2 regions of the Streptosporangium sp. NPDC000396 genome follow, and region 1 is predicted to be linked to the other one. Evidence: riboswitches for the same ligand, from Rfam matches in the RefSeq annotation. Region 1 holds a riboswitch; the other holds the start of a gene.

Region 1 (3,926 bases):
ACGAAAACGTCGTCTTCGAGCGCGTCAGCAGGGAGATCGGCTCGTTCATCGGGCCGGACGCCCGGCGGCTCGACCCGGTCCGCCGGGAGCTGGACGCCTACTTCTCCGGCAGGCTCCGCACCTTCACCGCCATGGTCGACCTGCAACTGGCGACCCCGTTCGCCAGGACCGTGCTGCACATGATGCTCGCCGTGCCGTACGGAACGGTGACCACCTACCGCGAGATCGCCGAGCGGATCGGCCGGCCGAGGGCGCTGCGCGCGGTCGGCAACGCGCTCGGGAGCAACCCGGTCTGCGTGATCGTGCCCTGCCACCGGGTGGTCGAGAGCGAGAACGTCCTCGGCGGCTACGCGGGAGGCGCCGCCGCCAAGGAGCGGCTGCTGCGCGTCGAGAGGGCGGCGGCGGGAGCCACTCGCCCGGCGGCTCCCAGCCACCGCCCACAGGGCTCCTAGCCACCGTCCACAGGGCTTCATGACCACCGCCCGCGAGACTCGCGGATCACCGCCCGCGACTCGTAGCGGCCACCGTGAGCCTCGCGGGTCACCGCCCGCGACCCGTACGGTGGCCGCCCCGCCTACAGGCGGCGGCGGAACGCGCCGAGGCCGAGCGTGATCAGACCGGAGACGAGGAACGCGCCCACGGCCGCGCTCATCCACGGCTGCGGGACGAAGCCGATGGCCTCCCTGACGCCGTTCCAGAAGTTCGCCCACCACGGCACCTTCGGCGGCGCGGCGAGCAGCCACCACGTGACGAACCCGAGCACCCAGGGGATCACCATGGACCACCGGGAGGGCGCGTTCTCGGAGGTGTCCCAGTTCCTGCCGTGGCCGAGCAGGAAGTAGTCGACCGCCAGCACACCGAACATCGGCACGAACACCGCGCCGATGATGCTGAGGAACGCCCCGTAGGAGTTGACATCGACGACGAGGGCGACGCCCGTGGCCAGCACGCCGATGACCACGGAGAAGATCCGGCGGTCCACCCGCGGCATCAGGTTCTGCAGCGACATCGCCGTGGAATAGACGTTCGCGAACGACTGGTCGGTCTCGCGCAGCACGAGGATGCCGAAGAACAGCGCGCCGAGCGGGGCCGCCACGAAGGGGGCGAACACGGCGGTCGGCTGGCTGTCCACCACCTCGTGGCCGGCGAGCGCCACCGCGTAGACGCCGACGGCCAGGCACGCCACCTGGGCGATGGTGTAGCCGCCGACGACACCGGTGAAGGCGGCGCGGCTGGAGCGCGAGTGCCTGGCGTAGTCCGCCGCGACCGGCACCCACGAGACCGACAGGGCGATCACGAAGTCCACGGCCGACACGAAGGCGTGCCAGGAGCCGCCGGTCTGGGCGGGGGTCTCGCGGAGGAAGACCACCGCGAACCAGGCCACCGAGATAATCACACCGATCGTGACGAACCGCCTGATCAGCCTGATCGCGCCCAGGGGATAGATGGTCAGCGCGGTCGTCAGGACCCCGGCCGCGATCGCCCAGACCGCGTAGGGGATGGACGACCCGAAGATCGCCTGTGCGCCCATGGCGATGACCCATAGCTCGAACGCGCCCCAGCCGATCATCTGGATGATGTTGAGCACGGTCGGGACGTAGGAGAGCTTCGCGCCGAACAGCCCGCGCAGCAGCACCATCGAGGGCTGGCCGGTCTGCGCCCCCGGCACCGCGGCGAGGCCGACCATCGCGGTGCCGATCAGGCTGCCGACGAGGGAGGCGGTCAGCGCCGCGGTGAAGGTGAGCGGGTTGCCGTCGAGCAGCGGGTTGACCACGTAGAGCGCGAAGGAGAACCCGAGCAGGCTGACGCCCAGGTTGGCCCAGAACGCGCCCTGGTCGAGCATGCCGAGGGTCTTCGGCGGAGCCTGGTCGAGGGTGAGGGGGGCCTCGGCATGCTTGGAATCGATGACGTCATGCGCCATGAAACGCTCCCTACGCCGGCATTACCCGGACAGGTTCATGCGGTCGGCGGCGCGCCGGAGGGTATAAGCGACCCTCTGCGTGATTCCGCCCTCTCAGCCCGGTTTGCGCCCGAGCTCCCGCGGTAGACAATTCGCCCTGAATTATGTCATTCATTCCCCTCTGCGCAAGGGGGTGAATCAGGCCGCGAATCCCCGCAAGGGGTCAGGTCAGGCCACGAACGGGTCCTGGCCGCTCTCGCTGACCATGGGACGGCCGGCGAAGTGCCAGGACTGCATGCCGCCACCGATGTTGATCGCGTCCCAGCCGACGTGGTTGAGCCAGGCCGCGGCGTGCGCGGAACGGCCGCCGACACGGCAGACGACGTATACGGGCTCGCCCTTGGGCACCTCTTCGACCCGGGCCTGCAGTTCGCCGAGCGGGATGTGGACGGCCGTGGGCGCGTGGCCGGCCCGCCACTCGTCGTGCTCGCGTACGTCAAGCAGGAACGCGCCGTCCGGCACGGCCTGCACTTCGACCTCAGGAACAGTCATGTCATTCATTCTTTCAAGTCCGTCACCAGATGGGGCGCAAAGTGGCTCGACCGCCCGCAACTCACCGACATGGATGCATAGATCCCCTTAAGGAGGATCCAGCCGTTCCGTGCCGATCGCGGCGGCCCCCGCTCCGGCCCGCATGCCGTACGGCGGGCACGCCTCCGGCGGTGAAGGCCGGCACGCGGGCGCCGGTGAGGCGCGCGGCACCGGCGTATCCCGGTCTTCGAGCCCGGATCCGATTTTAAGGGCGAAATTCCTGGTGACGCCCAGGTAGTGAGCGGGTTCGGCCCCGGTGACGCAGCCGTGCTTCCGCCGGAAGCCGGGTCGTCGCGCTCCGCCGGCGGCCGGAAGGTGACGCGGGCCGGGTCAGGGCACGTCCCAGAAGGCGAGCTCGTGAGCCATCCCCCGGGTGAACAGCTCCTTGGCCCGGTCCAGGTCGGGCACGGCCTCATCGATCATCACGGCGATGCGCTCGGTCAGCTCGGCGAAGCCCGGATGGGCGTAGGTGTCGACCCAGGCGCGGTAGCGCGGCTCGGCGGGCGGGTTCTCGGCGAGGATGCGGCCCAGGGTCGAATACCCCCACATGCAGGGGTAGAGCGCCGCCAGGCCGTCGGCGTAGTCCGCCGCGGAGTCGAGCAGGAACGAGGTGTAGGCCGCGCAGGCCGGCCCTTTCTTCGCTCCGTCGAGGTCGGCGCCGAACTCGGCCGACAGCGACCGGTGCAGGCTGAGCTCCTCGTGGAAGGTGGCGTGGGCCAGGTCCACCAGGTCGCCCAGATGAGCGTCAGGGGCCTGCCAGGCCAGCCGGGAGAACACCCGCACGTAGTCGAGGAGGAACAGGTAGTCCTGCTCCAGCCACGACCGGAACACCGGCTCCGCCAGGTCTCCCCTCGCGATCCCCGCCACCGTCGGATGGGCGAGCTGCGCCTCGACAAGGGGACGGCCGATGGCGTGGAGTTCCGCAGAAATGCTCATAGGCAGAGCATTGTCTCAGGCCAGGGCGGCCGCTCCGAAGGAGACGCTGAAGCGCCTGCACCAGATGGTGACGGTCTTCAGGCTGTCCAGGTCGGCTCCGGCGGGGATGGCGTAGTTCGCGTTGCCCTTGTTGCCCTTGAGCGCGCCCAGTTCGAGGTGCTTGCCGTCGTCCAGGTTGAACCATCCGGCCTTGCCCTCCTTGACCGGCTGGTCGCTCAGCCACACCCGCAGGTCGGGACCGTCGGAGGTGTCCAGGTTCTCGATCCTGAGCACCCGGCTTCCGTCGGCCAGTTTCAGGACCACGGCCTTGCCCCTGGTGTCGTGCTCGTGCGAGACGAACGTCCCCGTGGCCAGGGTCTTCGGGCCGCCGGCCGGCTTCGCGGGCTTACCCGGCGCCTGCGCGCCCGTGGCCTGCGAGGTCGTGGCCCCCGGGCTCGCGACCGCGGCCGGCGCGGCCTCGTTCACCTCGACCGTGGTGAACAGGCGCCACGGCTGGAAC
Region 2 (3,926 bases), on a different contig from region 1:
CCGGCTGTGTTTGGTGGGGTCCGGTCATCGCCCGAAGGGAATCGTGGATGTTCGACTATGACGTGCTGGTGATCGGGTCCGGGTTCGGCGGGAGCGTCTCGGCGCTGCGGCTGACCGAGAAGGGCTACAAGGTCGCCGTGCTGGAGGCCGGAAGGCGCTTCGACGAGAGCACGCTGCCCAAGAACTCCTGGAGGGTCCGCGACTTCCTGTGGGCGCCGGGGCTCGGGCTGAAGGGCATCCAGCGCATCCACGTGCTGCGCGGGCAGAAGGGCACCGGCGTCATGGTCCTGGCGGGCGCCGGGGTCGGCGGCGGTTCGCTGGTCTACGCCAACACCCTCTACGAACCCCTCGACCCGTTCTTCCAGGACGCCCAGTGGGCGGGCATCACCGACTGGAAGGCCGAGCTCGGCCCCTACTACGACCAGGCCAAGCGCATGCTGGGCGTGGTGGTCAACCCCACCCTCACCCGCGCCGACGAGATCACGAAGAAGGTCGCGGACCGGATGGGCGTCGGCGGCACCTTCCACCTGGCCCCGGTCGGAGTCTTCTTCGGACAGCCGGGCGTGGAGGTCGACGACCCCTATTTCGGCGGCGCCGGGCCGCGCCGCAGAGGCTGCACCGAGTGCGGCGAGTGCATGACGGGCTGCCGCCACGGCGCCAAGAACATGCTCATCAAGAACTACCTCTACCTGGCCGAGAAGGCCGGGGCGAAGGTCCATCCGGAGACCACCGTCACCTCGGTCCGCCCGGTGAAGGGCGGCTACCGGGTCGAGGTGAGCAAGACGGGGGCGCCCTGGCGGCGCCGTACCCTCACGGCGGAGCAAGTGATCTTCGCGGCCGGCACGTACGGCACGCAGCGCCTGCTGCACCGTCTCAAGGCCGAGGGGGCGCTGCCCCGGCTGTCCGACCGGCTCGGCGCGCTGACCAGGACGAACTCCGAGGCACTGCTCGGGTTCGAGCGGCCGTCGGTCAAGGGGGAGAAGCTCAACCACGGAGTGGCGATCACCTCCTCCATCCACCCCGACGCCTACACCCACATCGAGCCCGTCCGCTACGGCGACGGTTCCAACGCGATGGGCATGCTCCGTTCCCTCCTGATCGACGGCGGCGGGGCGCCGCGCTGGCTCGCGTTTCTCGGTGAGGCCCTGCGCCGGCCCCACCTGGTGCCGAGGCTGTTCGACCATCGCAGGTGGTCCGAGCGCGCGATCATCGCCCTCGTCATGCAGGCCAAGGACAACTCGATCACCCTGTCCGCGCGCAGGGGGCCGCTCGGCTGGAAGCTCCGCTCCAGGCGGGGCCACGGCGAGCCCAACCCCACCTGGCTCCCGGCCGGTCACGAGTTCGTCCGTCACGCCGCCGAGGAGATCGGCGGCATCGCCGGCGGGACCTGGCTCGACCTGTTCGACATCCCCGCCACCGCGCACTTCCTGGGCGGCTGCGTCATCGGCGCCGACCGCGACACCGGGGTGATCGACCCCTACCATCGCGTTCACGGCCACCAGGGCCTGCACATCGTCGACGGCTCGGCGATCTCCGCGAACCCCGGCGTCAACCCCTCCCTCACCATCACCGCCCAGGCCGAACGCGCCATGTCGCTGTGGCCCAACAAGGGAGAGGCCGACCTCCGTCCCGCCCCGGGCTCCCCGTACGTGCGTCTGTCGCCCGTCGCTCCCAAGAACCCGGTCGTGCCCGCCGCCGCCCCCGGCGCCCTCCGCCTGCCCATCGTGGACATCACCTAGAGCACCGGTCTCCTGGCGGGCACCGGCCTCCTGACGGCGGCACTCCACCGGCCGTTTCCCGGTGTCCGGCGGGCCTGCCCGGCGGGTGGGCCCGCCGGATCACAAGGGCACAAGGTGGCGCCCATACCTCAGAGCCGGGGGTTGCGGCAATGGGGTGATCTCGGGTTAACGTCATGAAGACCGAACGCGGGAGCCCGGCGCACCGGGCTGAGAGGGCGGCTGACGCGGCCACCGACCGCTTGAACCTGACCGGGTAATGCCGGCGTAGGGAGCGTTCAATGGTTTCGCCTGCCCGAAAGACCTACCTCATCGGCTCGCGTCCGGACATCCGTGTGCCCATGCGCGAGGTGCCGCTGACAAACGGCTCCGCCGTCGTCCTCTACGACACCTCGGGGCCCTACACCGATCCGGCCTACACGGCCGATCCGAACGAGGGCCTGCCTCCGCTGAGATCGGCGTGGCGCTCCCCCGGCGCGGCGCACCCTTCCGGCATCACGCAACGCGCGCACGCACGGCGCGGCGAGATCACGCCGGAGATGGAGTTCGTCGCGTTACGCGAGGGCGTCACGCCGGAGTTCGTCCGCGACGAGCTGGCCTGTGGCCGGGCGGTCCTGCCCGCCAACGTGAACCATCCGGAAAGCGAGCCGATGATCATCGGCCGGAACTTCCTCGTGAAGATCAACGCCAACATCGGCAACTCGGCCGTCGTCTCCTCGATCGACGAAGAGGTCGAGAAGATGCGCTGGGCCACCCGCTGGGGCGCTGACACGATCATGGATCTGTCGACGGGCTCGCGGATCCACGAGACCCGCGAGTGGATCCTCCGCAACTCTCCCGTGCCGGTCGGCACCGTACCCATCTACCAGGCCCTGGAGAAGGTCGGCGGACGCCCGGAGTCGTTGTCGTGGGAGATCTTCCGCGACACGGTGATCGAACAGTGCGAGCAGGGCGTCGACTACATGACGGTGCACGCGGGCGTGCGGCTGGCGTACGTGCCGCTGACCGCCCGCCGGAAGACCGGGATCGTCTCGCGCGGGGGCTCGATCCTCGCGGCCTGGTGCCTCGCCCACCACACGGAGAACTTCATCTACACGCACTTCCGGGAGCTGTGTGAGATCTTCGCCTCCTACGACGTGACCTTCTCCCTCGGCGACGGCCTGCGGCCCGGTTCCATCTACGACGCCAACGACGAGGCCCAGATGGCGGAGCTGCGGACGCTGGGGGAGCTGACGAAGATCGCCTGGGAGTATGACTGCCAGGTCATGGTCGAAGGACCCGGCCACGTGCCCATGAACAAGATCAAAGAGAACGTCGACCTGCAGATGGAACTCTGCTCCGAGGCGCCGTTCTACACGCTGGGACCGCTGACCACCGACATCGCACCCGGCTACGACCACATCACCTCGGCCATCGGCGCCGCGATGATCGGCTGGTACGGCACCGCGATGCTGTGCTACGTCACCCCGAAGGAACACCTGGGACTGCCCAACCGCGACGACGTGAAGGCGGGTGTGATCGCCTACAAGATCGCGGCACACGCGGCGGATGTGGCCAAGGGGCACCCCGGGGCGCAGGCGTGGGACGACGCGCTGTCCGACGCCCGCTTCGAGTTCCGGTGGGAGGACCAGTTCAATCTCTCCCTCGACCCGGACACCGCGCGTTCCTTCCACGACGAGACCCTCCCCGCCGCCCCGGCGAAGACCGCGCACTTCTGCTCGATGTGCGGGCCGCACTTCTGCTCCATGAAGATCACCCGTGACGTGCGCGCCTACGCCGAGGAACATGGCATCGCCGAAGACGAGGCCCTGGCCGCGGGAATGAGGGAGAAATCCGAGGAGTTCGCCCGCCGAGGCCGCCGCATCTACCTGCCTCTGGCCGAGGGCTGACGCAAGGCGTGTTTCGTGGATCCTCGCCCACGCCGCGAAAAGATCCATGAAACACGCCCAAGTCCGAGGATCGTTTCCGGAACGGGATGGGGGCGAAACCGGCCCTGCCGCTTCAGGCCATCGCGTGACGGAGGAGTTCGCGGTCCTTGACGGGAAGCCGGCGCTGGAGACGATGCGCCCGGATCAGCGAATCGGCTATCTCACAGACCCGTGCGACCTCCACCTCCATCAGCGACACCTCGGCCAGGCGGTTCTCGTGCAGCCAGGTGACGACCTCCGCCCACGACCAGAGGCTCACGCG

What was found. A riboswitch is a leader RNA that binds a small molecule or an ion and turns the genes downstream of it on or off. The one in region 1 is predicted to bind thiamine pyrophosphate.
Region 2: another riboswitch for thiamine pyrophosphate. It lies ahead of thiC (phosphomethylpyrimidine synthase ThiC); the one in region 1 lies ahead of ACFY2X_RS21360 (purine-cytosine permease family protein).

What each region holds. Positions count from the first base shown of each region.
Region 1 covers NZ_JBIAZA010000012.1:220,192-224,117, forward strand. Annotated here, with positions in the region: gene ACFY2X_RS21355 (methylated-DNA--[protein]-cysteine S-methyltransferase) at 1-452, shown strand, start outside; gene ACFY2X_RS21360 (purine-cytosine permease family protein) at 575-1,921, opposite strand; TPP riboswitch at 1,911-2,052, opposite strand; gene ACFY2X_RS21365 (rhodanese-like domain-containing protein) at 2,129-2,461, opposite strand; gene ACFY2X_RS21370 (TenA family protein) at 2,822-3,427, opposite strand; gene ACFY2X_RS21375 (DM13 domain-containing protein) at 3,443-3,926, opposite strand, start outside.
Region 2 covers NZ_JBIAZA010000032.1:17,664-21,589, reverse strand. Annotated here, with positions in the region: gene ACFY2X_RS37465 (GMC oxidoreductase) at 48-1,739, shown strand; TPP riboswitch at 1,916-2,029, shown strand; gene thiC (phosphomethylpyrimidine synthase ThiC) at 2,018-3,625, shown strand; gene ACFY2X_RS37455 (hypothetical protein) at 3,738-3,926, opposite strand, start outside.